Regions from separate parts of the Vibrio sp. 16 genome, predicted to be linked through region 3. Evidence: predicted binding sites of a transcription regulator. Region 3 holds the regulator's gene; each other region holds the start of a gene.
The links. Region 3 encodes CRP, which controls carbon source genes, mostly activating them, when cyclic AMP is high. Its sites were predicted from a motif close to TGTGANNNNNNTCACA; they were not measured.

Region 1 (3,360 bases), on a different replicon from region 3:
ATGGGTTTACCGATTGGTCATCGCGACTTTAGCGGTGGCCAATTTTATGTGCTTTTCCCACGGCAATTTTAAAGCGCGCAAACCTATAAGCAGCTCTTAATTCGCTATAGTTGCTACATACTTTCAATTGCTTTAGCGAAAAGTGTTCTCACCTTGATTTGCTTCTCAACATCTAGGGTGGGTCGTGCTAGCCGCTCCTCATCTCAGTAATCTAACTGATACTCAAAGAAGAATAAAAATACCCGCTAAACACGCACTCATTAGGTTGGCTAACGTACCCGCAAGTACAGCTTTGATACCGAGGTTTGCAACTTCAGCACGACGCTCAGGAGCAATCACGCCAATCGAGCCAAGTTGGATTGCAATCGAACCAATGTTTGCAAATCCACACAGCGCAAAAGTAATGATGACTTGAGTATGTTCAGACAAGGTCGCTTTATGCTGGACAAAGTCAATGAATGCCACAAACTCGTTCATCACAATCTTTTGACCAATGTAAGAGCCTGCCATCAACACTTCATTTGAAGGAACACCAATCACCCATGCCAAAGGCGAGAACAAGTAACCAAATAACGCTTGTAGGGTAATACCGCTAAATCCAGCAGCTTCACCAAGGCTTTCTAAGCCAGTGTTGACCATCGCGATAACACTCACGAATGCGATTAGCATGGTACCCACCGCAACCGCTACTTTCATACCGTTCATTGCGCCGCTTGCAAGTGCATCAATAACATTGCTCTCTTGCGCTTTATCCATCTCAATATCAGATTGATTGATTGGTGTATCGCGCTCAGGAACGATGATTTTCGCCATCATCAAACTACCCGGAGCAGCCATGAAACTCGCGGCGATAAGGTATTTGAGCTCAACGCCAAGACCGGCATAACCACCCAAAACAGAGCCCGCTACCGAAGCCATGCCACCAGCCATAACAGCAAACAGTTCAGAACGAGTCATACGAGATAGGAATGGACGAACAAGAAGTGGCGACTCGCCTTGAGAAAGGAAAATGTTGCCGGTTGCAACCAGTGATTCAGCTTTACTTGTACCCAAAAACTTTTGGATACCGCCACCAATAAACTCGATGACTTTTTGCATAATGCCAAGATAGTAGAGAGCGGAGATTAGAGCACTGAAGAATATAATAATAGGAAGGACACGAACAGCGAAGATAAATCCAGTATTGGCCAAATCACCAAATAGGAAGCTGATACCTTCATCAGCAAACCCCAAAAGACTAGAAACACCACTACTCAAACTGGTGAGTGCCGCTTGTCCCCATGGGAAATACAAAACAAGAGCAGCAAATCCAACCTGGAGCATAAGTGCACGAGACACTGTTTTCCAATTGATCGATTTACGACTCTCAGACAGCAGTACTGCGCACAACAATAGAACGACAACACCGATTAAACCGAATAAAACATTCATTAAAGATCACCTCTACAAGCATTCAATAGGTAGCTGGTCCGGTCCGTGGGGTCATTCACCTTTCCGTGTGACGGCTTGTATTGGCAGAGCACTCGCTCTTAACCGGGCGGAAAGTATAGCGAAGGATATGAGATATTCATCACATTTTTTAACGCAAACGTTCAAGCGTTCATTCTGTAAACGATTACACCGACTATTTCGAAGATTTGAGAAAATTCCAGCAAGGGAAGACAAAGGGAATACGCACTTAATTGCATTTATTTTCTGGAGCAAGATCACAACGCTTACTATGTAATCGTTATCATTTCAAAATAAATTTGGGCAAATATCATTTCGCCATCTAGTTTTATAGATGTGTCAACTAACGTACTAGTGAACATAATCTATTTCCTAACAACGTCAGCGGCTTAGACAAACACAACAAATTTTGCCCCACTTCAACGTGGGGCTTTTTTATATCGATACTTGCACTGTGCTGCATGCTCATTACAATGCGGGAAAAACACAACAGTGAGCCATTATGGAACGAGATTACACATACGCCTCGCTCTCGCAATTACCGCGAGAAGAGCTGGAAGAACTGAGTATGCGCTTGATACAGCGCTTGATTCCTGAAGACTCAATGACGGAGCTGTTTACGTTTGACGCAGAAGAAACGGAGTCAGAAGATAAACTGATGGAAGCGCGCTTTGATGCCATGTTACGAATGAGCGCCATCGCACTGAGTCAACTGCCTGAACTGTTCAGTGAATCAGAAAACAAAGAGCAAAACACGCTTCGTATGCAAAGACTGCTCCTTTGGCACTTTTATGCTTCTTCGTTCCAGTTAGATCGCGCCATTCCTTTAGAAACACATTGCAACCACGCTGAGGTGATTCTTAAACAGAGCCCGAACAGCGCCCTTGAGTGGGTCACGACTCTTACAGACTTACTGCGCCAATACGCGCAAATTGCTCAGAAATAAGTAAAACGCCAGTATTGCGCTGGCGTTCTTTTTATTGAGTTTGAGTGATGAGTCGGGCATTGAGCTTTTGCAGCGGGCGATTGTTGTTACCCATAATCTTATTGAATAACGCAGCTTGCTTAGCAGAGACCGTCTGAGGTGTTTTCAACACTAGCCATCTTACGCCCTCGGAACACGGCGGAGTGGTCAACGAACCACTAAAGCGATAGTAATCATTGGTATCGCTTAACAAAGCGCTCGCATTAAAGGGAACATCTATCGGTGAGTCAGCGCCTTTCTCTGGGATATTATCAAGCAACTTCGCGAGCTCACTATTGTCTTCCCCCAGTTCGAAAAAGACGGCAACGACCGCCAAATGACCGGCTTTATCTGCATGCACAAAATGCGCTTCCAATGGGTACTCTTTGCCGTCTACGTGATTTTCAGATGGGGTGTGAAAATGAAATTGCTTAAGCGTAAACGACTTTCCATCTATCGCTAAAGTGTTAATCCCTTCAAGTTGGGTTTGCAACGTATGACTATTATTAAGTAGCGATACAACCTGCCCCTGATAGTCAAACGACAGTTTTTCCAGTTTGGCCTCTGTTGCTGACTCTATATTAATCGGGCTTTGGTTTACCCCGTTTGCACACTCGGACGCAAATTCTCCCCAGTGTGATGGACCATGTTGCCCTTCGTAACCCCATTGCGCTGCGTTTGCGTTGCTCATAAATGCGGTGCAAAGCCCTAGTGCGAGTAGTGTCCTTTTCATACTTGTTCCTTTTATTTGCCAACAGTGAGTCACGCATCATAAAACGGGCAGAGGCCAGAAAAGTAGTCAGTAATCTATGTTTGCAGTTTACTTTGGAGCCAGATGCTAACTCGCTGAAATTAATTTGATTATCAACGGATTTATCTGTGCTACAGGATTGATTACGCGTCAATCTTCTTGGAAACATTTCATTGCTACTTTGCTTTAGCAAACA
Region 2 (14,416 bases), 1.1 Mb from region 3:
GTCTGGCGACGTGGTTTGCCACGGCCGTATCAATGACGATTTACTCGTGGCGCTGAGTCGATACATCGACGTCTCTTTGCTCCCCGACTCGATCACCTTATCCAGTGATGCCTTTGCTTTTGCTCAGGGTGCGGCACTCTTCTCGGAAAAAAATTACAACAATCGTTTTCTCTCCGCACGATGACAATGATAATCTAAAGTAGGTAAATAAATTGAACAGCTTCAGAGGACAACCTGTGTCAGATCTAGTGACCAAACTGATGGATTTCGGCTTTTCTAAAACCGACGCGCTTGTGTACATCAACCTACTCAAAAACGGCCGTGCAAGCGGATACAAAATCGCTAAAGACATCTCTTTGTCTCGCTCTTCAGTTTATTCATCGATCGATAACCTCTATGCCAACGGCTACATCTTCCTTTCAGACGGTGATACCAAAGAGTACGAAGCCAAATCGCCAGAACTGATCTTCAATCAAATTGAGAAAAAGACCGTCGAGAATATCAATATTCTTAAAACCGAACTGTCGAAGATGATGCTGCAAGAAGAAAAGCAGTTTGTGTACAACGTCACCGGCTATGAAAATGTGCTGCAAAAAGCCAAAGAAGTGATCAACCAAGCCAACTTGGAGATTTACCTCAATACTGACTTTAACTTAAATCTGTTTGCACAAGAGCTTTGTGATGCCATTGAACGTGGCGTGCGCGTGATTGTTTTCTCATTCAATAAAGTAGCGAGTCCGCACAAGAAAATCGAAATGTATTCTCGCTCTGACAACGAAGAAATCGAGTACCCTTCTCACCGCTTTATGTGTGTGGCGGATATGAAGCTAGCACTGATGTTTTCTCACCGTGACGAAACCTTGGGCCTTTATGCCAACAACCGCTTGATGGTGAAAATGATCGCTGAGCACATCCACAGTGACATCTACCTCACGGAATATGAAAAGCTGGAACCTGAGAAGCGCATCCGCGTCAATACCATTCACGAACAACACAACTCGATGGTGATGGACGATCTCGCCAAACACTAACAATCATGAGGGTGACATGCTCACCCTCCTCTTGCTCTGATTAAACCCTCGCCAGAACCGCTCTGATTTCTTCGATAACGTTGCCTTGCTCGCGTCGCAGTGGTCTAATACTCAAGTGATTTTCAACCACTTGGTAAATAGATAATGCAACATGAGCATCAACCTACGTTTTTCTTTTTCGACTATGAAACGTGGGGAACCAGCCCTGCAAAGGATCGTCCTTGCCAATTTGCAGGTGTGCGTACCGATATGGATTTCAACATCATTGGTGAGCCTCTGGTTATCTATTGTCAACCACCGACAGATTACTTACCCGCACCAGAAGCGGCATTAATCACCGGTATCACTCCTCAAACTGCTGTTGCCAAAGGATTGTCTGAGCCAGAGTTCATCGCCAAGATCCATGAGCAGCTCGCTACTCCAAACACCATTAACCTGGGTTACAACAGCATTCGATTCGACGATGAAGTGACTCGCTATACGTGTTATCGCAACTTTATCGACCCCTACGCTTGGAGCTGGCAAAACGGCAACTCTCGCTGGGATCTTCTCGACGTGATGCGCGCTTGTTATGCACTACGCCCAGAAGGCGTTGAGTGGCCAGAAAATGACGAAGGGTTTATCAGCTTTAAGCTAGAGCACCTGTCTAAAGCCAACGGGATTGAACACGAAAATGCCCACGATGCGATGGCCGACGTGATTGCTACTATTGAAATGGCGAAGAAGATCAAAGCTGCGCAACCTAAGCTGTTTGATTATTTCCTCAGCATGCGCCACAAACGCAAGCTCAACGATCTGATTGATATTGTTAACATGACGCCATTAATGCATGTCTCGGGCATGTTGGGTCGAGAGTGTAATTACACCAGTTGGATGGTTCCTGTGGCTTGGCATCCAACCAACCAAAATGCGGTGATCATGGTCGATTTGGCCAAAGACCCACAACCCCTGTTCGATTTGGATGTTGAGCAGCTCAATGAGCGCCTGTACACCAAACACTCGGAGCTGGCAGACGATGAACTTCCGGTCCCGGTAAAACTGGTCCACCTTAATAAGTGTCCGATACTTGCACCTGCGAAAACCTTAACCGCAGAAAACGCCGCGAATATTGGTATCAACCGAGAACAATGCCTTGAGAACTTGGCTCGTCTGCGTCAAACCCCTGAAATACGCGAAAAGCTGATTGGCTTATACAGCATCGACCGGGAATACGCGAAAGATAACGATGTCGATAGCATGCTTTATGACGGATTCTTTTCTCCGGCGGATAAAGCCTCGATGGACATTATTCGCCAAACCGATCCAAATAACTTAGCGGCGCTTGATATCTCGTTTAATGATGACCGTATTGCACCGCTGCTATTCCGCTACCGCGCACGCAACTTCCCTGCCACTTTAGATGAGTCAGAACAGCAACGCTGGGCAAATCATTGCCGAGACTACTTCGAAAGTCGTATTGAAGACTATATGCTCAATTTGGAAAACTTAGTTCACGAACATGAAAGTGATGAAAAGAAGCTAGCTATTTTAAAATCCGTTTATCAATACGTACAAAAGCTAGTATCTTAGATACCAGAACGCCTGCACCCTAACAGATGCCTCAGCCACATACACAATAATTACCAGTCATGAGGCACTGACACCCAACCAACATGGGTTTACACCGTGTTGGTTTTTTACGTTGCGTTTTTGCAACGCATGATAATTTCGGACGATAACAACTTATGGCAAAAACAGTGCTGAAATACGTTGTGTCAATGGGGCTGATTTTCCTCTGCCTCATCGCGGGCATCAACATTCAACATCTTCTCGGTATTTCGATTCCTGGCAGCATCATCGGCATGCTGATTCTTTTTGGATTGCTTGCAAGTGGACTTGTTCCCGTCGACTGGGTACGCCCAAGCGCAAGTTTATTTATTCGCTATATGGTGCTGCTGTTTGTACCCATCAGTGTTGGGTTGATGGAGCATTTCGATATGTTACTCGCTAATGCGCTGCCTATTCTCGCCAGCGCGGTAGGTGGGACATTCATTGTTCTTGTATTGCTTGGCCTTATGCTTGATCGAATGCTAAAAGGAGGACAAAAGTAATGTGGCTACTCGTTACCCTTGTTGTCTTTTTCGCTTCTCGCTGGTTGTGTCAAAAAATCAAAAGCCCATTTATGAACCCGCTTTTGATCAGCTTAGCTGTACTCATTCCACTTCTGACGTATCTGAAGGTTCCGTTTGAGACATATTATGCTGACAACCAGTGGATCAACTATCTGCTTCAACCCGCTGTCGTCGCACTGGCTTACCCTCTGTATGAGCAATTGCCGCAGATCCGAGCAAACTGGCGAATCATTATGCTTGCCTGTGGTGTAGGTAGCGTGATGTCGATGCTCACTGCCAGTATGATTGCCGTCTACATGCAAGCCGACATTACACTGATAGCAAGCCTACTTGGTAAATCCGTCACCACGCCTATCGCGATGGAAGTCTCTAGCCACCTCGGCGGAGAGCCTGCAATTGCCGCGATCTTAGTTCTAATCGTCGGTCTGTTTGGAGCGATTGTGGCGTACCCTGTCTACAACTTGCTTAACATTACTCACCCTATTGCCAAAGGACTTACCATGGGAACGGTATCCCACGCGCTGGGTACCGCAACCTGCGCTGAAAAAGATGGTCAAGACGCTGCATTTAGCTCTCTCGCCTTAGTGGTTTGTGGTGTGATTACGTCTATCCTTGCCCCTTCTTTCTTCGCATTTGCCGTTTGGCTTGCTGCCTAACTCACTTTTGCGACGTTTGGTCGAGCTGTTCAGTCGCAGCTCGACCGACCTCACTTCTCTCCCTTATGTAATCGATACCATGTGTGACCTCACTCTAATTATGTAAACAATAAATTCGTTACACAGATTAATGTGATTTAAATCTCAGTAATGTTTTACTCTTCGCATAAAATGAAATACCAGTATCAAGGCATGTCTGTACTGTAAAGACGCCCGTGCCAAAGATATCAATTAACGTATACACAAGGATTCACCATGAGAAGCCGCATTGAAAAAGCGCTATCTGATGCGCCAAGCCAAATCGCAGAATACCTATCACCCATTCTGTTAGCTGATGACTTTGACGCAACGCTTTCCCCTCAGCAATTTTCAGAGCTTCTGTCCATTTCAGGGCTAGAAGATGACGAACTTCGCGTCGCGCTGCTTCCTTTTGCTGCCGCTTATTCCTATGCTCCTATCTCAAATTTTTATGTAGGCGCGATCGTACGCGGTTTGTCAGGACGCTTATACTTTGGCGCGAACGTCGAAATCCTCGGCGCACAACTCGGCCAAACCGTTCACGCAGAGCAGTCAGCCATTAGCCACGCATGGATGAAAGGGGAACAAGGTATTTCAGACATTACGATTAACTTTAGCCCTTGTGGCCACTGTCGTCAGTTTATGAATGAATTGACCACCGCAGATAAGTTAGTGGTGCAGCTACCACAGCGTGATGAAATGACCTTGCAAGAGTATCTACCGGAGTCGTTTGGTCCTTCCGATCTTGGTATCGAGTCTGGACTCATGTCTAGCGTTGACCATGGCAAGCATACGAATGAAACCGATGAAATGGTTAACAAAGCCGTCGAGGCACTTAACCGCAGCCACGCCCCTTACACTAAGAACTTAAGTGGCGTGTGTCTTAAACTCGATAGCGGTGAAGTTTACTTAGGTGCATACGCTGAAAATGCGGCGTTTAACCCAAGCTTACCACCACTGCAAGTGGCGATGATTCAGCTACTTCTAGATGGTAAATCTTTACAAAATATAGAGTCTGCAGCACTGGCGGAAATGGCCGACGGTACCATCAGTCACCTTGCGGATACACAGGCAACACTGGAAGCAATCAATCCCGATATTCCGGTCGCCTACTTAGCGATATAAAATACAAAAGGCGCTCAATGAGCGCCTTTTGTTTCACTTTGCCACTTACCTAAACGTCAAAGAACGGTGTCGGATCCACTTCTAAGCTGCTAGGGGCAATCGCTCGTTCGATGGTTACTTTACTGTGTTTTACATCAACGTATGACACATCAATGAAACGCTTGTACTTTCGAGAGTAGAAACACTTGACCTCAGGTTTCAGTGGTTCCGCCGCATTGGAAGTCCATACAATGCCGACCCGACCATCACTCAGTTCAACCAAAGCACCAACTGGGTATACACCAATACAGTTGATGAATTTATAGACCAAGTCTCGGTCTAGGTGAAATGGTGTAAGGCTAAGCAAAATCTTAAACGCCTCTGCGGAGCTCATCCCCTTTTTGTAACAGCGATCCGCGGTTAGAGCGTCATATATATCAACAATACAGCTCATACGCCCATGAGTTGGCATCTGCTCAGCAGTCAAACCTCCCGGGTACCCTGTCCCATCCAATTTCTCGTGGTGCATCAAGCATACGTCACGAGCAATATCACTCAGCCCAGTAACGGTACTGATGATTTCACCCGCATAGACCTGATGCAGCTTCATATGCTCAAACTCTTCTGGCGTTAAGCGTGCGGGTTTATGGAGCACTTTGTCGTCGACTTTGATTTTGCCAACATCATGGATAATGCCACCGATCGCCATCTGTTTTAACGTCTCTTTGGGCAAGTTTAGATGCTTACCAAATGAGACCAATAAGGTCGCAACGTTGACCGAGTGTTCCAGTAAGTACTCATCTTTACTTCTTAACGCAGAAACGCAGTGAAGCGCATCAGAATCGATCAGCACGGACTCAATCAAATCATCCGCCCAGCCATCTAGCTCATCTACATGAATAGACTTGCCTTCAAACGTCTGATTAAGAATTTTTTGCGCTAAACCTTTCGCTTCGCGGATAATCTTTGAGGCTTTTTTCTGTTGGGAAAAGCGGCTCATTTTCTTACGTTTTGTCGGTGCGGGGGGCGCACCTTCTGGCTCCACCTCTGGCTGATCGCTTACTGGTTTAAATACACTGCCCTTTACCGACAGACTTTGATCTACCCAAGCATACTTAACGCCATTTTTCACCAATTGACGAATTGCTTGTTGAGTAGGTACTCGCCCTGCATTAGCAAGGTTGACGCGTTTACTGTCTTCAATGGCGGTAACAAACATGCCCACCGTCAGCGTATCAATCGGTATCTTGATGGATTGTTTTGGGTCGTACTGCATCTGTTCTTTTTATATCCCGAGCATTTGTTTTTATCACCTTTACGTCTGGGGAAAACTTGAAACAAGATTTCGACGAAATTTCAGTGAGTTGGCGCTCTGTTGACTTATGATTCACACGGCTTCTATATTGATATCATTATAATCGTAATCGAAACAATTTCCTCATCTCAATCGACATAAACTACAAGACAATCAATAATATTAAGTAATTATTAGTTACAAATCATACTATTGCGCGGCATTTTAAAGCCAATTTACAGTACATGCACCCATTATCTTATTCGCAGTCAAAGCAAACGTTTGCTTTTTGGTTCGGGATACGTATGATCGCCTACAATTTCATTCTCCTCTGAATAATAAGGGTTATCTATGTTTGGTACGGCTACACGTCAAAACGCAACACGCGTTCTACTGCTTGGGTCTGGTGAACTTGGAAAAGAGGTCGCAATCGAGTGCCAACGCCTCGGGCTTGAAGTGATTGCCTGTGATCGCTACGAAAATGCACCGGCGATGCAAGTCGCTCATCGCAGCTACACCTTGGATATGCTTGATGGAGAGGCTCTCGAGGCGATCATCGAAAAAGAACAGCCGGATTTCGTTGTGCCTGAAATCGAAGCTATCGCAACCGATAAGTTAGTCGAGCTTGAAGCGAAAGGACTTAATGTTGTCCCAACTGCGAACGCGACGAAACTGACCATGAACCGTGAAGGAATCCGCCGTTTAGCCGCAGAGGAACTGGATCTGACAACCTCTCCTTACCGCTTTGCTGACAACTACCAAGACTTTACTGCCGCCATCGAAGCCGTGGGTATTCCATGCGTGTGCAAACCTGTAATGAGCTCATCAGGTAAAGGGCAAAGTGTGATTAAGTCTGCTGATGATGTCCAAAAAGCGTGGGATTACGCTCAAGAAGGTGGTCGCACGGGGGCTGGGCGCGTAATCGTTGAAGGCTTTATCGATTTCGATTATGAAATTACGCTACTTACTGTACGCGCGGTTGACGGTGTGCACTTCTGCGCTCCGATTGGTCACCGCCAAGAAGATGGTGACTACCGCGAATCGTGGCAGCCACAAGCAATGTCAGATGCAGCTCTGGCCGCCGCTCAAGACGCCGCAGGAAAAGTGGTCAACGCATTGGGCGGCTATGGCATTTTTGGTGTAGAACTTTTCATCAAGGGTGACACCGTTATTTTCAATGAAGTCTCCCCTCGTCCACACGACACAGGTCTCGTCACCTTGATGTCGCAAGACAGCTCTGAATTCGCGCTGCATGTGCGCGCCTTTACAGGTATGCCAATTGCTGGCATTACACAATTTGGCCCAGCGGCATCAGCGGTGGTTCTTGGCCAAGGTACATCACAAAACATTCGTTTCGAAGGTTTAGAGCAAGCACTCGCCGCACCTCAAACCCAAGTTCGCCTTTTTGGTAAGCCAGATATTGATGGACGCCGCCGCTTAGGTGTCGCAATTACTCGTCGTGACTCCATTGAGCAAGCCATCGAAGATGCCGTCACTAGCGCTGCACAAGTAAAAGTGATTTACTAATCGCGATCGAAAAGAGCGTTTGGTTTCCCAAACGCTCTTTTCATTTAAGACTCTATCAAATACACCACTTCGATCATTCGTGCCCCTTCAATTTTTGAAAGTTTCGGTGGCATGTCCGCCTCATCATTACGATGTAGCTCTGTAATTTTGTAGCCTTCATACAAGCTTCTTACTTCTTGCTCCGGTACCGAAAACGGAGGCCCCGCCATCAGAGATTGCTCGTACTCAAGTGTCACCAACAGCATTCTTCCACCTGGGTTTAACAATGATTTAATGCGCTCAGCGTACTCGCCACGCATTTCTTGTGGCAACGCGACAAGAGAGGCGCGATCATAAACGATATCAACCGGCTGAATCGGCGCCGTGAAAAAATCTCCCACATAGATCGAGAGCTCATCAAACTGAAACAGCTCGTGTTGACCATTAACTGGCATCACCATTGGTGTATAGAAGTGTTCAGCAAAAAAAGCGCGTACCGCAATATTGCTTAGCTCAACACCTTGTACGTCGGCGTGTTTTGTCGCTAGCCAAACAAGATCTTCCGACTTACCACACAAGGGAACAAACACTTTCGAGTCATGCGTTGGGTTTGTATGCTTCCAATACTCGATAAGCAGCGGGTTAACATCTTCTAGGTGGAATCCAATTTGATTGGCCGCCCACTTAGAATGCCAAAATTCTGGGTCTTTCATTGTTATTCTCTGTCACTGACTTCACTTGCGCTTAGCCTAGCGAAAGCCCTATCTATTGACAATCCGAATCTCAAATTTACGTTCAGATTAGGTTCAGCTACGCCCTTTATACTTGGTTACATCTTGGTGATGAACTTAATCCAAATTGTTCACTCCAAAGAAATGGGACAGAGTTCAAAGATTGGATAGAGAAGCAAAAATCGCTATTGGAATCGGAGCTTTAGCCCCAAGATATGAAATGTAGAATCGTCAAGCTTAGTGATTGAAACCTTTTTCGACACCTTTTTCCTAAGCAACGACTCTAAGGAGAGTGAATGAGCCTTTTCCTACGTACCACGGCCCTAATGCTTTTAATGCTCAGCCGAGCGCCTGCTTTTGCTGCTGTACCACCAGCACCTGGCAGTGAGGAAAACCGTCCAGCGAATCAAAATGAAGTCTGTTCAAAAGCATTCAAGCATAATTTAAGCGGCCTTTACGGTATTAAACCGATCGCTTCTACACCACTTCAACCCTACTCAGACTTCGATATCCTTTATAGCAAAGCACACCAAGCTCAAGCTGAACTTGAAACCATCTGTAAAAGTACTGCACTACTCACATCCACAGACGCTTATTTCGCAGGCGTAAAATCCGCTGAACGTGCAAAAGAAAAGATCGCCTATGAGCTAGACGGCCAAACTGAACGCATTACCGATTTAGCTCGCGCGACCATCGTTGCAGACGACATTGAAAGCCTGATGTCTGCGTACGAGGTACTTAATCGCGAAACCACCATTGTTAAGGTGAAAAACCGCTTCAAAAATCCAGCGGCATCGGGTTATCGTGATTTGAATCTTCTGGTTCAGCTTCCAAAAACTAAGCTGATTGCGGAAGTTCAGGTCCATTTGAAAGCCATTGCCGATGTGAAAAGCGGTCCAGAGCATGATCTGTACGAGAAAATTCAGAAAATAGAACGTAAAGCGGCATCAGAGCGCCGTGAGTTTAGCGAGTTTGAGGTCGCACAAATCAAATCGATGCGCAGTCAATCTAAAGCGCTTTATCAACATGCTTGGCAACCATACCTCACCACACACCTCAGCGCTGCATAGTCATTATCAAAAGAGCCCTCAAATGAGGGCTCTTAATGTATTGTTTAGTGCTCAATTAGACTGAGAGCACTCGATTCACTGCCGAACTGATTTCAGCGTCACTCGCATCTAACGCCAGTGTGAAAGAGACATACTGATCGCCTCTCATGCTGAGTGAGCGGTCGACCTCTGCTAAACAGTGCATGACACGACCATCTAAAATAAACGACAGTTCGATCTCTTTCTTATTGATGAAGCCATTGTTTCGAAACTCAATCTCTTGGTAGCAGCCAGACTTCGAAGAGAAATTACTACCACGTAAGTGCCCTTTTTCAACGTCTGCTTTTACCATCGAAAAGCCGGCTTGCTCAATCAAGCCAATCACTTTCGCTGCCACAGGGAGTGGTTTCACTTCAACAAAATCACGATCTTTCGGGTCAATCGCAAAATCGATATCAAGCGTGGTTTCTACCCAGACGTGACACTGATTTTTTAATGCATTAAGCGCCGTAATTGGCGTCTCATCATCTAATTTCAATTCAAATGGAACTTGCTTGTTTTCACCAGGCTGAATGGTGAAAGGCTGAACGGCTTGCAGCTTGCCGATGATGAAGTCTTGGTAGCTCACACTATCATCACTTTCCACTTTTACTTCCGTACACAGCTTTAAATTGATGGCATCAATTTGCTGCTCGACGTCACCACCTTGAATGTGAACTGTCCCTTTAAGGGTTTCACCTTGAAATACTGACATACTTTCTAAAACGGTATCGACTTTTGCAGCTCCGATACCCAAGGATGCTTTCAACTTACCAAACATCTTCTTTCCTTATGATTGTCGTTGTTTGCATTGATTTAACGTGGACAGCTACAACTAAGCAAGCCCTTTATCGACTATTTTCCTGAAAACACATAGGCTTTCTCACTTTTTAATGAGGATTACCATCAAGGCTTTAGCAGTGCGACTTGCAATATCAATTCAAATGTATAACCATTTGTATAGTCAATAAGTATACAGCGATGTCATCCAATGAGTAACTCCCCGCTTTATCTTCAAATCAAAAAGTACATTAACGATAAAATTGAGTCTGGTCAGTGGCCAATCGGGCACCGAATTACCACTGAAATCGAATTGACCAAACAGTTTAATGTCAGTCGGATGACGGTAAATAAAGCAATTCGGGATCTCGTAGCTGAAGGAAAGTTACAGCGCAGACCTCGCCTAGGTACGTTTGTCTGTAGCAACGAAGATAAAGCGGAATCACCTTTGCTCGATATCCGAAATATTGCAGAAGAAGTCGCTCATAGGGGTAAATCCTACTCAAGCAAAGTGGTGACTCAAACCGTGCTCCAAGCTGACGAAACCATCGCGACTAAACTCGGCGTTATGTTAGGGACGGCTGTTTTTTACAGTGAAATCATTCACTTTGAAGATAAATCTCCCATTCAATATGAACTACGTTGGGTCAATGCTGCTTACGCTCCAGGGTATCTCGAGCAAGACTTTACCGAAGTCACACCCAATCAATACTTATCGCAAAACTGCCCACTCAGTGCTATCGAGCATACCGTTGAAGCGATTGTCGCCGACGACCACGTTCGCTCTGCGTTAAAGTTAGGATCAAATGAACCCTGCCTTTTGCTTAACCGACGTACGTGGAGTCAAGACAAGCTTGTGAGCTCCGCATTGCTCTACCACCCCGGCACTCGCTACAAATTAAGTTCTAAAGTTCTGCTCTCTTAGAGCATTTCATACTTTTTCATCGATCACATTTTCGCAACATCTCACTTGATCAATTGACTATCCTGAACGAGTATTTGTATATACATTTAATTAATGGAATATGCAGTATGTTCGAACAGCAACGATCTCCGTCATTTGATTTGGTGCTTACTAACGCCAGACTCGTGTCTATGGTGCCTGGTGATTGTGGTTATGAGATTAGCGAGCCAACAAATATTGCTATTCGACAAGGAATCATCGCCGAGATTGGAGATAACGTAGAGACCGCCGAGTCGGAAAGCTATGATTGCCAAGGACAACTGGTGACTCCCGGCTTTATTGACTGCCACACTCACCTCGTCTACGCGGGCAACCGTGCCAACGAATTCGAGATGCGTTTGAAAGGTGTGCCTTATCAGGAGATTGCTAAACAGGGTGGCGGGATCCTCTCGACAGTACGTGCAACTCGCGAAGCCAGCGAAGAGGCGTTAATTGAACTAGCGTTGCCTCGGCTAGACGGTTTGCTACGCAGCGGTGTGACGTCGGTCGAAGTAAAATCTGGCTACGGCTTAACGCTGCATGATGAAATCAAGATGTTGCGTGCTGCTAAAGCATTGCAAGAACATCGTAAAGTGCGCGTGACCACGACCCTATTAGCCGCTCACGCTCTTCCTCCAGAGTTTGCAGGCAAACCAGATGACTACATTGACTTCGTGTGTCGAGAGATCATTCCGCTTGTAGCAGAAGAGCAACTCGCCACCAGCGTTGATGTGTTTTGTGAGTCGATAGGCTTCGATTTAGCGCAAACAGAGCGAGTATTCGTTGCCGCTAAAGAGTATGGTCTCCGCGTTAAGGGACATACGGAACAATTATCTAATCTAGGCGGCAGCGCGTTAACCGCTCAGTACGAGGGCTTATCCGCCGATCATATCGAATACCTCGACCAAGCGGGCGTTGAGGCATTGGCTCAATCAGGCACTGTCGCGACATTGCTCCCTGGCGCATTCTACTTTTTAAAAGAGACAAAACGTCCTCCTATCGAGCTACTAAGAAAGTACAAAGTGCCCATGGCCATCGCGACCGATTTGAATCCTGGTACATCACCGTTCGCAGATTTGACTATGATGATGAATATGGGGTGTACCCTCTTTGGTCTCACACCTGAAGAAGCGCTGCGTGGTGTCACTTGCCATGCAGCAAAAGCATTAGGATATGGGCAAAGTCGTGGCCAGATACAAGTAGGGTTTGATGCGGATTTCGCCATTTGGGACGTGTCCCACCCTGCTGACTTTAGCTATCAACAAGGCGTGTCACGCCTATCGAGTCGCATCGTACAGGGAGAGTTGGATCATGTCTGAACAATCTAGCGATAAAACGCTGACAACAGTTCAAGAATTTCATTGGCAAGGACGTCACGACGCTGAAGATGGTGCGCTCGGGAAACGCGTCCATCATGTCATTAAACAGATTCCAGTTCGCGATCTAGAGCCCTATCACAATGCTGTTAGCTTACTTGGTTTTGCCTGTGATGCCGGCGTTGCTCGCAATAAAGGCCGAATAGGCGCACGCAAAGCCCCCGATCTCATCCGCCGTGCTTTAGCGAATATGGCTTGGCATAAAAAAAGCTCGCTTATCGATTTGGGCAATGTTGTCTGCGAAGATGATCTACTGGAACACTACCAGTCGATTTGTGCAGACGTGATTGCAACCGCGTTACGCTCTACTCCTGTCATCACTTTAGGGGGGGGTCACGAAGTCGCTTGGGCTTCCTTTCAAGGTCTCGCAAGATATTTTGAATATCTCAGCCCGTCACAGCCTCCAAAGATTGGCATTATAAACTTTGATGCTCACTTTGATCTCCGGGCCTTTGAAAGTAGCCATGCCGATGTAAAACCAAGCTCCGGGACGCCATTCAATCAAATCTATGATTACTGTAATAAACATGAATGGCCATTCCATTACGCATGCCTTGGGGTCAGTCGAGCGAGTAATACTGAAGCACTGTTTAAACGAGCTGAAGAGCTTGGCGTCTGGTTCGTGGAAGACAAAGATCTTGCGCATCTCAACCACATGTACCACTTAACTCAATTACAGCACTTTATTGATAACTGTGATTATATCTACCTCACTATCGACCTAGATGTCTTTCCAGCGGCGACAGCGCCTGGCGTGAGTGCACCGGCTGCGAGAGGCGTGAGTATAGATACCGTCGCACCATTTCTAGACAGAATTTTGCACTATAAGCAGAAGCTTGTGATTGCCGATATCGCCGAGTACAACCCGACCTACGACGTAGACAGTCAGACGGCGAGATTAGCCGCTCGACTTTGTTGGGATATCGCCAACGCATTTTCAGAAAAATAACATTAAACCAAGTAGTGGAACCAAGTCACTTCGGTAGCTTGGAGAGCTTCGTACTACTTGAATAACATGAAACACAAGGAGTCTTACCATGACGGAACGCCAAGTAGAAGATAAGCGTCTCGATACTAGCCGTACAATTCGTGCCCCACATGGCACGCAGTTGAGAGCAAAATCTTGGCTGACGGAAGCCCCACTTCGCATGCTGATGAACAACCTAGACCCAGATGTTGCCGAGCACCCTCACTCACTCGTCGTGTACGGTGGCATTGGTCGAGCTGCACGAAACTGGGAGTGCTACGATAAAATTGTCGAAGTGCTAGAGCGCCTTGAAGACGACCAAACCTTACTCGTTCAATCGGGTAAACCTGTTGGTGTATTCCCAACTCATAAAAATGCACCGCGCGTACTGATCGCTAACTCTAACTTGGTGCCGCACTGGGCTAACTGGGAGCACTTCAACGAACTCGATAAACAGGGTTTGATGATGTACGGACAAATGACTGCGGGAAGCTGGATTTACATTGGCTCACAAGGCATTGTCCAAGGCACATACGAAACCTTTGTCTCTGTAGCGAAAAAGCACTTCAACGGCGATCCTAAAGGGCGCTGGATCCTAACAGGTGGCTTAGGCGGAATGGGTGGTGCTCAGCCTCTCGCTGGCACTATGGCTGGCTTTTCTATGATTGCTGTCGAGTGCGATGAGTCGCGTATTGACTACCGCTTACGTACTGGCTACGTCGACAAGAAAGCCACGAGCCTAGACGAAGCACTCGCGATTATCTACGAATCAGACACTCCGGTTTCTGTGGGCCTACTTGCCAATGCAGCC
Region 3 (14,416 bases):
TTATCTACCGTCCTTCTAAAGTTTCAATTATCACTGGTGAAGTGATTCCGATGCCAGAGCAGCACGCGCCAACGATCGTTGATGGCAATGGTGCGCCAATCTTGGATAAAAAAGGTGAAATTCGCGAAAGTGGCGACAACTATCAACGTCACAGTGTCGTAGCGACCTTTAAAGTGAATCATACGGGTAAGAAACTGTCTGTTGCTGTTAACCACTTTAAGTCTAAAGGTTCAACCTGTTACGAAGACTGGAAAGGCTGGGAAACGTGGAAGAATTTCGACCCTGAGAAGGACGATGTACGCAATGATGATTTCCAAGGTTCGTGTGAAAACTTCCGTGTTGCGGCTGCATACCATTTAGGTTCAGAGTTAGAAGATATTGCGGGTGATAAAGTCGTATTGGGTGATATGAACTCATATGCGAATGAAGATCCGATGCTAGTCCTAACAAGCAACCCGACTGGTAAAGCCATCTATGCATCAGAACATACCTACGTAGGCAAGACGCCATTTGAAAAAAATGGTCAGCGTATTGAGAAGACGTTTGGTTATTTGAACGCGGTCGATCTAAAAACGGAAGAAGGTAAAACTTCATGGAGCTATTCCTTCAATGATGAAGTTGGCTCGTTGGATCACATGCTGATTTCTCCTTCTCTACAAGGTCGTTTGGTAGATGCAACAGATTGGCACATCAATGCACCAGAATCGTCGTTGTATGACTATAACCACAAATACAAGGGTGGCGACACCAATGAACCTAATCCGTTCTATGCTGAAACGCCTTTCCGCTCTTCTGACCATGATTCTGCCATCATCAGCCTAGGCTACAAATATGGCGAAGCGGGTGAAGTGCCAGTTTCTATCACCATGAAGAGTGGTCGAGCAGATATTGCATTCCCAGTATCAGCACAAGCGAAAGCGGGTGATATTGCGGAAATCTCAATCTCGCCTCGTCCAACCGGTGTCACTCTGCCAAAGGTAACACTTGATGCCGATGGCGCTCAGACAGTGATGTTTGATGTGGCTGGCTTGGAAGCAGGTGATTACACCTTAACTATGCAGCTTAAAGGTGACAGAGATGCGGTTTCGCGCTCAACTTCAACGGTGATTGATTCGAAAACAATGACAGTGTCGATTGCAAAACGTGATTCAAGCAATGTGAAACCCGTCGCTCCAGAGTATGACGGCTCGGGTGGTAGCTTTGGTATTGGCGCGCTATTGACCATGTTTGGATTTGGTTTCTTGCGTCGTCGTCGCTAACGGTTCGACATGGGGGCTAGTGTTTTGCACTAGCCCCCTTTTTATTGCTGAAAAACAGAGTATTCGCTCTATTTGGCATGTTGAGTCATTAATTTTGTTACCAGTGAGTGTTAACAATGAAAAAAAGTATTTTAGCAGTCGCCATCAGTCTGGTTGCTGCTCCTGTGGTACAGGCAAATGTTCTGATTACCGAAGTGGTGGAAAACGGCAATGATAAAGCCGTTGAGATCTATAACAATGGTTCTGTATCCGTCGATTTGTCTCAGTATTCTATTGTTCAATATAACAACCAAACGGGCTCTAACCCGCTAACAACAGAGTTCCCACTTGCAGGAAATTTGGGAGCTGGTGAAGTGTATGTTGTGGCCCATAGTCAGTTAGCGGGAAAACTTCCCGCTGTTGTCGATCAAGTTGAAGCTCTCGCTTTCAACGGGAAAGGCGGCGATGCTGTGGCGCTTGCGAAAAATGGGGTAAATATCGATCTTGTTGGGCATCTCGGTTCGGATGCAACAGATGTCTTTGAAGATTCTTCTCTACAGCGTATTAGCCCAAGCATGCCATCCATGTCTTTTGAAGCCAGTGAGTGGAAAAATGCCGGTGATGGAAACTACGAGGGGCTAGGAAGCGTGGATGGTGTGACTCCGCCTACTCCAGACCCAGATCCGACACCTGATCCCGACCCTGAGCCTTCTCCAGCTTCTTTAATTGGTGAACTACAGGGGAGCTCATGGGCATCTCCTTACACGGATCCTCTGAATGGCAAGTTTGTATCAGATGAAGTGTTTACTGTTGTTGGTGTAATCACCGCGATACAGAGCACGGAGATCGCTCAAGGTGAACGTATCGGTTTCTTTATGCAGGATGAGACGCCTGATAACGACGCGCAAACTTCTGACGGTATCTTTGTCGTTGCAGATGTCACCGGGTTAAAAGTTGGCGATAAAGTCGAAGTCATGGGTCCTGTAGAAGAGTACTTTGGTTGGACACAGATTCCAGCGAATGACGTCAAGACCATTGGTACGGGGTCAATTACTGCCACTGATTTTACGGAGCTATCCAGTGACAAGGAGTTTGATTTCACCCTCGAGCGCCATGAAGGCATGTTAATCAACATAAACTCGATGTTAGATATGCGAGTTTCTCGAAGCTACAGTTTGGATGAAGAGGCTCAGCGCTACAATATGGTGCTCAGTCGAGGCCAAGCAAGCGTCCACCCTAACCAGAGTTTTTTCCCGGCATCAGATGATGCGGCTAAAGCTGCAGATTGTAATGAAGACTTCCGAGTCGTTGTGGAATCGTTTGACAAAGACACGAGTGGTGCACCTGCTTGGTACCCAGATTTTGCTAAGAGTGATGCTGACCAAAATGGTTCCACGGATGACTATATTCGCGTAGGAGACCGTGCGAATCAGTTGCAAGGCGTCTTGGGTTACTCGTACTCAGACTATCGTCTTTATGTGACCGAGCCTGCTCACAATGGAACGTTTGTGGCTAATGGGAACAGTCGTCAGGATAAACCTAGTCTCAAGAGTGGGGATATTAAACTGGCGACCTTTAATACGGGTGGCTACTTAAATAGCCCCTTTGGTGGCGAAGCCAACTTAGCCAATGATGGAATGTTGATTGAAACGACCGTTGATACAGCGCAGTTTGAAGTTCAGACATCAAAATTGGTTAGTGCTTTGATCGCCTTAGATGCCGATGTCGTTGGCTTAATGGAAGTTGAGAACAATGGTTTGTCTACCTCTTCAGCTATCGGTCAGTTAGTCAGCGAGCTCAACAAAAACCTAGATGAAGCGAATCATTACCACATTGCCAGTGCGCAAGGGCTTGAGCAGTTCGGTGAACTGACATCGGCCAATTATTTGATTTTTAAAGCCAGCAAAGTAGGGCTTGAGTCCTTAAAAGTGGTTGAAATGCCTAAGCAAGTTTCTTCTGAAAAGCTTGCTGCACAAGCCGCCAGTCTTATTGCAACCTTTAATTTTAAAGATCGCGATGAAACGTTAACTGTAGCAGTAAGTGATTTTGTTGATAGACAACAGAGTTGCCTTGAAAACAGTAGCAATGCTAAACAAGGCCAATGCGCAGAATTACGAGTATCGGCCGCTGATTATCTAGGTCAGCAGTTACAAGACGTATCGGGTGAAAAAGTCATTTTGGGTAGTTTCAATGCTTACCTAAATGAAGACCCAATATCGGTCTTGACCAATCGTGATGACGTTCCTGAAACTCATGAAATCAAAGCCGCGTCTTTTACCCTCATAGACGATGACCCGCTTCATGGCGAAAATGGAAAGGTCATCGATACCTTTTATGGTTATGAAAATGTGTTGGCTATTCTCGATTCGAAGGGCTACAACACCGTCAATCGTGATGGACAAGGGAGTTTCGACTACATTCTAACCTCACCGGGTTTGAAGTCTTTGGTGGTTGATGCGAAGCAGTGGAATATCAACGCTGGTGAAGCAAGTGTATTGGCGTATGATCATAGTTTGGGCCAACAGTACCAAGACGTTTATCGCGCCGCGGTTCATGACCCAGTTGTCATTTCTATTGCTTTTGATGGTAAACCTTTAGAGCCAATCGATCCTATTTATCCTATAGACCCAGACCAACCTATTGTTCCTGGAACGCCCGTAAAACTGCCCTTTGAGCCGATCAATGAGCCTAGAATACCTGCGCCTTCAGTGGGTAAGAGCTTTAAATACTTTGTTGATTTGACCCAAGCAAATGGCACCCATCTAAAAGTGGGTGATGAAGTTTCGGTTTCAATTAGTGACGCCATTTCAACTTATGTAGCGACGTCTTCGAGAGTTGCCAAAGATAGCCTGGACGCATATGAGATTGCACTAGGCTGGACTGAAGTGAGCTTCTCCGAAGGGTTAGAACTCGGGGAATACAGTGTTAGAACAACAATCGCTGGTGAAGTGATTCAGTCTGATCGTATCAATGTCGTAGAAGCAACAAGAGATGATAGTGAAGATGCTGGTAGTACTGGGGGCGTTGGACTACTCGCTTTATTTGGTCTGGGATTCTTGCGTCGCAAGTTCAAAGCGTAATTGGTTACCATAATTAGGAGAGGGGGGATTTCTCCCCCCGAATCAAAGTCATGAGAAAAACACTATTCACTTTATTAATGATGAGCACCTTTGGTGCCTCTGCCGCTTATGAACAAGCGCATGATCCTCATGTGGTTGGAGGGATTCCGTCAATCACTTGCCAGACTGACATCGTTGAGCCACCCGTACCGCCAGGAGAGATCCATAACCCTAATGGCTATTACGATAGTGCCATTGGTAAAAGCGGGCCAGAACTGAAAGCGGCGCTCAATGCGATTATATCCACAGGGATTACTCAGTTGCCTTACTCTTCAAGCAGCTTTGACGTTTGGGATGCTCTGGATATTACCGATGAAGATCCGAACAACAGTAGCAACGTGATCTTGATGTACACCGGGCGCTCACAAGAGAAAGGACAAAAATCGGGTCAAGGCAGTTTAGGTCAAGACAACTGGAACCGTGAACACACCTATCCTAAGTCAAATGGAGGCTTTAACGATAAGCGCGCGGCGGCATACACGGACATCCATCATTTAAGACCGACGGATGAAAGCGTTAATGGGGCGCGAGGAAACCTAGAGTTTGATGAAGGGGGCACCGAGTTAACAGAAGCGCCAGGTAACAGAAGAGATGGCGACTCATTTGAACCACGTGATGAGGTAAAAGGTGATGTTGCACGTATGATGTTCTACATGGCAACGCGCTATGAAGGAAAAGACAATAGTGATGCGTCTAACCCTGATTTAGAGCTTGTCTCTTCAGTGACTGACAACGGTACAGCTTTGGGTAATGTTTGTATTTTGCTTGAGTGGAACAAACTGGACGGCGTCGATGATTTTGAATTTGAGAGAAATACCAAGATTCAAAACATTCAAGGTAACCGAAATCCATTTGTCGATAATCCACATTGGGCAGATAGCATCTTTGCTAAAGATTGTGTTCAGTAGCGATCTTTATAGTTAGATTTTAAAAGAGCCAACAAACGTTGGCTCTTTTTTTATAGGTATTGGTCTTCTTCTAGGCATCGCTGTTGGTCAAAGTGATCATAGCGACCTTTAGGGCCTTTAAAGTGAATGTTCACCACCATACCTTTGTCTACGAAGTAGCGCAGGTTATCGCAGGAGACTTCACGACCAATTTTCTTAATTGCTGTCGCATTCCACTGGTATCTCGATGGCAGTGTCTGCACTAAAGAGATAACGCCAGACTCATCGACAGTCAAATCATCAACACCTGCGAGTGCAGTGCGAGCTTCTTCAATGGTTTGTTTATCTGCTGTTGGTGTTGGAACATCTGACGTTGATTGACAACCAACCAGTGCGAGCGAAGCCACTAGGCTTGCGACGATTGCATTAAATTTCATTATATTTCTCTGTAACTATTTGTTGTGTATCTGCTTTTATTAGCAGCTCAATCATATGATAGATTTGCGGTGTGTATCTAATGCTTGTTTGTATTTATTTTAATTATCGTTATCTGGAGCAAGTTTAAGAACATATTGCCCGATCGATTATTACTTGCCTTTCTATCTTCTTATTGCACAATACCGCTCCTAACTTCGAAATACTTAGTGCTTGTTTCTGCCATGCTGTTGATTATCGATAATTACGACTCGTTTACTTACAACCTCTATCAGTACTTCTGTGAGTTGGGGGCTGATGTGCAAGTGGTACGTAATGATGAAATTGATATTGCCGGTATTGAAGCGTTAGCGCCTTCGCACTTGGTTATCTCGCCTGGGCCGTGTACCCCTAATGAGGCGGGTATCTCGTTGCAAGCGATAGAACATTTCGCGGGGCAATTACCCATTCTGGGAGTTTGCTTAGGGCATCAAGCCATCGCGCAAGTTTTTGGTGGTGAAGTGGTGCGCGCTCGGCAAGTGATGCACGGTAAAACCTCGCCTATTCGACACAATGGACGAAGTGTATTTACTGGTTTGAACAATCCACTCACCGTGACCCGATACCACTCGTTGGTGGTGAAAAATGGCACTCTACCCGACTGTTTTGAGTTAACTGCTTGGACTGAGTTTGAAGATGGTTCTATGGATGAGATTATGGGCTATCAACATAAGACCTTACCGATAGATGCGGTCCAGTTTCATCCAGAATCGATCAAAACGGAGCAGGGACATGAACTGCTCGCCAACTTTCTGAAGCGATAAACCCTGACTGGGATCACCTTTCTTAACATTTCTTTCATAATTAAAGCGGCGAATATTCTGTGAAAAACTATTCGCAGCCTATGTCATTGTTACCTTTCAGCCCTTGCTATGCCTATGCTTAATCAGAGCTTATCTTTGTTATAAGAATATATTGCTTCATAAAACGAGTAGCATCGTGCATAAATACTCACACATGATGGGAATTCGGCTTTTTCAGTGTGGATAAAAAGCATAAATCACTATTGAAAAGGTTAATTGTTTGTAAATACAATGCCGTAATTGCTTAAAAGCAAAACAATATCTTATTTCATTGAATGGAAGTAAGGACAACATATTCGCTATGCATGCGGTATCGAGAGGGAATGTGCAATGACTGTAGAAAATAATGTAGAACGCGGTTTGTTTGATGAGGTAATGGTACCTTGTTATAACCCAATGGAAATGATTCCAGTGAAAGGCGAGGGTGCTCGCGTTTGGGATCAGCAAGGTAAAGAGTACATCGACTTTGCTGGTGGTATCGCCGTGAGCTGTCTAGGTCATTGTCATCCAGCAATGGTGAATGCATTAACAGAGCAAGGCCAAAAGTTGTGGCACCTCAGTAACGTGATGACTAACGAGCCAGCGCTGCGTCTAGCGAAAAAGCTGACCGGCGTGAGCTTTGCAGAAAAAGTGTTCTTTGCTAACTCGGGCGCTGAAGCGAACGAAGCTGCTCTTAAGCTGGCGCGTCGTTACGCTGCTGATAAGTTTGGTCCAGAGAAATCTGAAATCATCGCGTTTACACAAGGTTTCCACGGCCGTACCTTCTTTACGGTCACTGTCGGCGGTCAAGCTGCATACTCTGATGGCTTTGGTCCTAAGCCAGGTGACGTGACGCACCTACCATACAATGATGTTGAAGCGCTACGTGAGCATATCTCAGATCGCACGTGTGCCATCATGATGGAACCGCTTCAAGGTGAAGGCGGCATCATCTCTCCAACAGACGAATTTGTTCAAACTGTTCGTGAACTGTGTGACAAACACAATGCACTGCTGATTTTTGATGAAGTTCAAACCGGTAACGGTCGTACTGGTCATTTTTATGCTTACCAAGGTCTGGGTGTGACGCCTGACATTCTAAGCACTGCGAAATCTTTAGGCGGTGGTTTCCCTATTGGCGCAATGCTAACGACTACAGAGCTATCTAAGCACCTAAAAGTGGGTACTCACGGTTCGACTTACGGCGGTAACCCTCTGGCGTGTGCTGTGGCAGAAGCGGTGGTTGACGTCGTGAGCAACCCAGAAACTCTTTCTGGCGTTGCTGAGCGTGAAGCGCTGTTCCGTGATGGCTTGGCGAAGTTGAATGATAAATACCAAGTTTTTGCCGAGGTTCGTGGCAAAGGGTTATTACTCGGTGCTGCACTTAATGATGAGTGGCAGGGCCGTGCTCGCGATGTTTTGGTCGCAGCAGGTAAAGAAGGATTAATGGTACTAGTTGCGGGTGCAAACGTAGTGCGTTTCACGCCGTCACTTGTCATTAGTAAAGAAGAAATCGAAGAAGGATTAGCACGCCTGGATAAAGCATTAGCGTCGCTAACACAATAATTAAAACATCTAACTGAGCTAAGTCATCATGCTTAGCTCGACTATCGAGACCACCAGTTGTTCTTCAAAATAGCTGGTGGTGTTGGTATGAGCATCAGGAGGGAGTATCGATGCTAGTTGTTCGCCCTATCGCAATGTCGGATTACGACGCACTACACACTTGCGCCGTAGAATCGGGTCACGGATTTACATCTCTACCAGTTAACGAACAATTGTTAACCAATCGAATTACTCATTCAGAGTACAGTTTTACCAAGCCAGATGTTACTAAGCCCGGTGATGAAGGTTACCTAATGGTCGGTTTTGATAGTGAAACTGGCGAAGTAGCGGGTTGTACCGGAATTGAAGCTTCAATTGGCTGGGATGTGCCTTTTTACTCTTACCATATCAGTACGATTGTTCATTCTTCAGCAAAGCTGGGCGTTAACAATGTCGTTAAGTTACTGACATTTGGTAACAACTACACCGGATGTAGTGAGATTTGTACGCTGTTTCTAAGACCAACATTCCGTGGCGGTTTGAATGGTCGTTTGATGTCGAAGTGTCGTTTCTTGATGATGGCTGAACACCCACATCGCTTCTCTAAAACTGTCTTTGCTGAGATGCGTGGTGTGTCTGACGAAGAAGGTAATTCGCCATTCTGGCAGTGGCTGCAAGAGCATTTCTTCTCGATCGATTTCACCATGGCTGACTACCTAACAGGTATCGGTAAGAAAGGCTTTATTGCCGACCTTATGCCTAAGTTGCCCATCTACATCAACCTACTGAGCAAAGAAGCACAAGCGGTAATTGGTGAAGTGCACGAGAACACACGCCCAGCGCTGCGCTTACTTGAAAAGGAAGGTTTCACTTGCCGTAACTACGTCGATATTTTCGATGGTGGCCCAACGGTTGAATGTGATGTGCGTAATATTGAATCGGTACGTCACTCGTTCCGAGCCAAAGTGACCATCGCGGAGCATTCAAGCGCGAACGATTACTTGATTTCTAATACGTCTTTTGAAAATTTCCGCGCGACAGCGGCAAAAGCGTCCTATGACCGAGAGACCGAATCCGTGATTCTTTCTCCTGAGGTAGCGGATGCACTCAAAGTAAGCGAAGGCGAATTCGTTCGAATGTTGGCTCAGTAAGCCTGAATGTATAAAGAATTTGAAGGAAGAAGTTATGACACATTGGATTGCAGGTGAATGGGTTGCGGGACAAGGCGAGCCGATGAGTTCGCAAAGCCCGTACAACAACGAAGTGATTTGGCAAGGCGACAGTGCAACGCCTGAACAAGTCGAGCAAGCGGTATCGGCGGCACGCAGTGCGTTTCTCGGTTGGAAGAAAATGAGCTTTGCAGAGCGCGAGGCGATTGTTTTGGCCTTTGCCGAAAAAGTGAAAGAGAACAGCGAGCAGATTGCGGAAATCATTGCCAAAGAAACGGGCAAGCCAATCTGGGAAACGCGTACAGAAGCGGCAGCAATGGCCGGTAAAATTGCTATTTCGATTCGCGCATACCATGATCGCACCGGTGAAGCGCAGCGCGAAGCAGCAGGCAACCAGATTGTTCTACGTCATCGCCCACTGGGTGTGATGGCGGTATTTGGTCCGTATAACTTCCCGGGTCATTTGCCAAATGGTCACATCGTGCCAGCCCTTTTGGCCGGTAACACAGTGGTATTCAAACCATCAGAGCAAACGCCACTAACCGGTGAGTTTGCGATGAAACTGTGGGATCAAGTTGGTCTACCAAAGGGCGTGATTAACCTAGTTCAAGGTGCCAAAGAGACGGGAATAGCGCTCGCTGATTCGAAAGGTCTTGATGGCGTACTATTCACGGGTAGTGCAAACACCGGACACATTCTGCACAAGCAGTTTGCAGGACAACCTGGCAAGATGCTGGCTTTAGAGATGGGCGGCAACAACCCGATGGTTATCTCTGAGAGCTATGGTGACCTTGATGCGACGGTTTATACCATTATTCAGTCGGCATTCATCAGTGCAGGGCAGCGTTGTACCTGTGCGCGTCGCTTGTATGTGCCTGTAGGTGATAAAGGTGACCTATTAGTGAGCAAACTGGTGGAAGCGACTAACAAGATCCGTGTCGACCAGCCATTTGCAGAGCCTGCTCCGTTTATGGGGCCTCAAATTTCAAAAGCTGCCGCTGACTTTATCCTTGCTGCGCAAGCGAATCTGCAAAAGCTTGGCGGTGAGAGTCTAATCGAGGCGAAAGCGGGTGAGGCGGCATTTGTTACACCGGGTATCATTGATGTCACTGCGATTGCAGAGCTGCCAGATGAAGAGTACTTCGGCCCGTTGCTGCAAGTCGTTCGCTACCAAGGCTTGGAAAAAGCGGTGGAACTGGCTAACGACACACGCTTTGGCTTATCGGCTGGCCTAGTGTCTACCGATGACAGCGAGTGGGAGTACTTTGTTGACCATATCCGTGCGGGTATCGTAAACCGCAACCGTCAGCTCACTGGCGCGAGTGGTGATGCACCATTTGGCGGTCCAGGCGCATCGGGTAATTTACGTCCAAGCGCTTACTATGCCGCAGACTATTGTGCTTACCCAATGGCTTCGATGGAAGGCAGCGAAACATTGCTGCCTGCTACGTTAAGCCCAGGGTTAGATCTATAACCATAATAAACCACTAAGGTTTCCCTTATTGCCTTTCTCAGCCGAAAGGCACTTTAAACGTCACAGGTTGAAGGCTACCTAATCAGATTTTCTGGACACATTTTGGTTAGGTGGCCTCTTTTATATCGAAAAACAATACTAATAAAGCTCTCTTTAACGTAAACAACCCCGATACAAGGAGGCGTTATGACGCCAGATGTTTTGTTCCAACCGTTATGGAATGACTATATTCAACGCTTATGTCCCTCTGCTGAAAAAGTGCATCAACTTCTGCAAGAAGACGAAGCATTGATCAACGACCATATTGCTTTGCGCACCTTCAATGTTGAGCCGTTAGGCATTGCGACGCTGGCTCAACCATTCCTTGATGCTGGTTACACCCCTTGTGGTGACTATGTGTTTGAGAGCAAAAAGTTAGTCGCCAAGCATTTTGAACATCCAGATCCAACGCAACCGAAAGTATTCATCAGTGAACTCAAAGTCGATGAGTGTTCAGCCGAGTTGCAGGCTATCGTGGCTAAACTGGTTGAGCAGGTAGACGCCTCTCAATTGCAAAGCCCAGAGTTTTTGTATGGCGGACGTTTGTGGGATCTTAGCTACGCTGATTTCCAGACGTTGGCAAAAGAGAGTGAATACGCTTCTTGGTTAGCTGCCCATGGTTATGGTGCAAACCACTTTACTGTGAGCGTTAATCAGTTAAATGCGTTTAACGAAGTGGTTGATGTGAACAACCATCTGCGTGATGCAGGCTTTACCATCAATGAGTTTGGTGGTGAGGTGAAAGGATCTCCTGATGTGTTGCTCGAACAGTCATCCACTATGGCAGACAAAGTCCCCGTGCAATTTACTGAAGGCACAGAGATTATCCCGGGTGGTTTCTATGAGTTTGCCAAGCGTTATCCAATGAGCAACGGCGAGCTCTATCCAGGGTTTGTTGCGGCGTCTGCTGATAAGATTTTTGAAAGCACCAATGGGTAAGTTAGAACAGGGATTACCTAGTTTGTATTGCTCATAAACAAAAAGCCACCCAATGGGTGGCTTTTAAAATTCAGCAGTTAATCGAGATTAACGAGTACCGTAAACAACGATTGTCTTACCGTGAGCAGAGATTAGGTTCTGCTCTTCTAGCATCTTCAAGATACGACCTACTGTCTCACGAGAACAGCCAACGATTTGACCGATTTCTTGACGAGTGATCTTGATTTGCATGCCGTCTGGGTGAGTCATCGCATCTGGTTGCTTCGCTAGGTTTAGTAGCGTTTGCGCGATACGGCCAGTAACGTCTAAGAACGCAAGGTCGCCCACTTTTTGGCTTGTCACTTGAAGGCGGCTTGCCATTTGCGCTGAAAGGCGCATTAGGATATCTGGGTTTACTTGAATTAGCTGACGGAACTTCTTGAATGAAATTTCTGCTACTTCACAAGGAGATTTAGCACGAACCCATGCGGTACGCTCTTGGTCTTCTTCGAATAGACCAAGTTCACCGATAAAGTCACCTTGGTTTAGGTAAGAAAGGATCATTTCCTTACCTTCTTCGTCTTTAATAAGAACCGCAACTGAACCTTTAACGATGTAGTACAACGTCTCAGCTTTCTCGCCCGCGTGAATTAGCGTGCTTTTTGATGGGTACTTATGAATATGACAGTGTGAAAGGAACCACTCTAATGTTGGGTCGGTTTGAGGTTTACCTAGAACCATAATATCTCACTTCCTCTGCAGGGTACGCTTGCCGCTTTCCATGTTTTAGCTAAGCCTTAAATAGGCTTACTAGGATAAGAGCACTTTACAAATGCTGCAAGCCAACTTGTGTTTCGGTTACAAATAGTATCCTTTTTCGAAAACGATTTCTTGATTTTAATCGGGTCCTACTTGGGTTTTGCTACGCAAAACTGTGCACATGATCACGGTATGAAAAGTAATCGTGTTCTAGCCGTGAGTTCTAGCCAATTTTTCCTGTTTCGATGAGTTGCTGAAGGATAGGACGAACGATCAATTCCATCGCAAAACTCATCTTGCCACCAGGCACGACTATGGTGTTATGTCGCGACATAAATGAACCATCAATCATTGCCAGTAAGTATGGGAAATCGACGTTCTTAATTCCGCGCAAGCGAATGACCACGAAACTCTCATCCAAGCTCGGGATGCCTTTTGCATTTAAAGGATTGGATGTATCGACGGTCGGCACTCGTTGAAAGTTAATGTGGGTGCGCGAAAACTGTGGGGTGATGTAGTTGAGGTAGTCGTCCATCGAACGAACAATCGAATCCATCACCGCTTCACGAGAGTGACCTCGATCGCGTGTGTCTCGAACAAACTTTTGAATCCACTCTAAGTTCACGATTGGAACCATGCCAATCAAGAAGTCCACATGCTGGGCAACGTTAACATCGCCATCGACGACGCCGCCATGCAACCCTTCGTAGAAAAGAACGTCGGAGTTCTCTGGCAAGTCTTGCCAAGGGGTGAAGGTGCCAGGCATTTGGTTGTATGGCACTGCCTCGTCAAAGGTGTGCAGGTAGCGGCGAACTTGCCCTGTACCTTCATGGCCATATTTACGAAAGAACTCTGCTAGCGCAGGAAAGTCGTTAGCTTGTGGGCCAAAGTAACTAATATGGCGGCCTTGCTCGCGCGCCTTACGGATCTCCACATCCATTTCTGGTCGTGTGAAGCGATGGAAGCTGTCGCCTTCAACCCATGCGGGTTTGACGTTCATCATATTGAACATCTTACGGAAAGCTTCTGAAGTAGTGGTAGTACCGGCGCCAGAAGAACCGGTAACGGCAATAATTGGATGTTTTGCTGACATGACAAACCTTGTCGTTGAATACGTTCCTGTAATCGGAGTTCACTATAGCACGCTTTAGTAAACCGTCATTGTATGCAGTTCTCTAAAATTTGTTTTTGAGTTGAATGTCGACGGTTTCATGTAACTCGGAGAAAACCACGACCGCATCACCCGACTCGAGCTGTTTCTTAATTTGGTCAATCTTGCTTTGCAGTGACACCTCTACCGCTCCGTAGTCGGTTCCTTCCCTAAGGACAAACTCACGAATCAAGTTTTCTAATGTCTCTGGTGCAATGTCTTGCCAAGGAACAATCATAAATACCTCTAGATTTTATGTTCGCAGATGAGGCGCTATTATGCCGGATCGGTGAGACTTTCATAGTAGGCGGGCAGGGCTTCTTCCAGCCAAAACCGCGGTTTGATGGCGCTGCCGGTAACAAAGCCGACATGACCGCCTTGATCAAACAGCCGGTAATCGATGTTATCGGGCAGCACATACTTGGGGATCACCGCATCAGTCATAAACGGGTCGTCTTTGGCATGAATGATTTGCGTCGGGACTTTGATCTCTTTCAGGCGGTGGATGCCCGAACAGCGCTGGTAGTAATCTTCGGCATCTTTAAATCCATGCAGCGGCGCGGTGATTAAGTCGTCAAACTCGTACAATCGCGTCACCCGTTTGATGCATTGATAAGTTAGCCCTAACTCGCCCTTGAGTAAGTGGTGCTTCTGCAAGGCGCTCTTTTTCAAAGAGGAGAGTAAGTAGTTTTTGTAGAGCTTAGAAAAGCCTTGTTCAATTCGCTCCGAGCAGGCCGAGAGATCCAATGGCGCGGAGACAATCGTTGCGGCATCGAGTAGTGGGTCTTGATTATACTTAGCCAAGTAGTTCGCCAGCATATTTCCGCCAAGTGAAATCCCAACGGCAACCTTCTTTTGAGAA

Region 1: a site for CRP is predicted at 1,560-1,575, ahead of U9J37_RS15420 (NupC/NupG family nucleoside CNT transporter). Genes of this name have one in related genera too.
Region 2: a site for CRP is predicted at 3,930-3,945, ahead of cdd (cytidine deaminase). Genes of this name have one in related genera too.

Annotation. Positions count from the first base shown of each region.
Region 1 covers NZ_OY808998.1:268,886-272,245, forward strand. The annotation lists gene U9J37_RS15420 (NupC/NupG family nucleoside CNT transporter) at 223-1,431, opposite strand; gene U9J37_RS15425 (hypothetical protein) at 1,952-2,395, shown strand; gene U9J37_RS15430 (carbonic anhydrase) at 2,427-3,146, opposite strand.
Region 2 covers NZ_OY808997.1:792,739-807,154, reverse strand. The annotation lists gene U9J37_RS03645 (ROK family protein) at 1-184, shown strand, start outside; gene U9J37_RS03640 (TrmB family transcriptional regulator) at 237-1,031, shown strand; gene sbcB (exodeoxyribonuclease I) at 1,176-2,600, shown strand; gene U9J37_RS03630 (CidA/LrgA family protein) at 2,756-3,121, shown strand; gene U9J37_RS03625 (CidB/LrgB family autolysis modulator) at 3,121-3,798, shown strand; gene cdd (cytidine deaminase) at 4,054-4,941, shown strand; gene U9J37_RS03615 (cyclic di-GMP phosphodiesterase) at 4,991-6,196, opposite strand; gene purT (formate-dependent phosphoribosylglycinamide formyltransferase) at 6,566-7,741, shown strand; gene U9J37_RS03605 (thiopurine S-methyltransferase) at 7,786-8,433, opposite strand; gene U9J37_RS03600 (RelA/SpoT-related domain-containing protein) at 8,748-9,521, shown strand; gene U9J37_RS03595 (sporulation protein) at 9,577-10,320, opposite strand; gene hutC (histidine utilization transcriptional repressor HutC) at 10,531-11,244, shown strand; gene hutI (imidazolonepropionase) at 11,352-12,581, shown strand; gene hutG (formimidoylglutamase) at 12,574-13,587, shown strand; gene hutU (urocanate hydratase) at 13,676-14,416, shown strand, end outside.
Region 3 covers NZ_OY808997.1:2,765,873-2,780,288, forward strand. The annotation lists gene U9J37_RS12670 (ExeM/NucH family extracellular endonuclease) at 1-1,259, shown strand, start outside; gene U9J37_RS12675 (ExeM/NucH family extracellular endonuclease) at 1,376-4,318, shown strand; gene U9J37_RS12680 (endonuclease I family protein) at 4,369-5,265, shown strand; gene U9J37_RS12685 (hypothetical protein) at 5,316-5,681, opposite strand; gene U9J37_RS12690 (aminodeoxychorismate/anthranilate synthase component II) at 5,904-6,482, shown strand; gene U9J37_RS12695 (aspartate aminotransferase family protein) at 6,852-8,066, shown strand; gene astA (arginine N-succinyltransferase) at 8,177-9,196, shown strand; gene astD (succinylglutamate-semialdehyde dehydrogenase) at 9,231-10,688, shown strand; gene U9J37_RS12710 (DUF1338 domain-containing protein) at 10,875-11,666, shown strand; gene crp (cAMP-activated global transcriptional regulator CRP) at 11,754-12,386, opposite strand; gene U9J37_RS12720 (phosphoribulokinase) at 12,628-13,497, opposite strand; gene U9J37_RS12725 (YheU family protein) at 13,580-13,792, opposite strand; gene U9J37_RS12730 (hydrolase) at 13,831-14,416, opposite strand, start outside.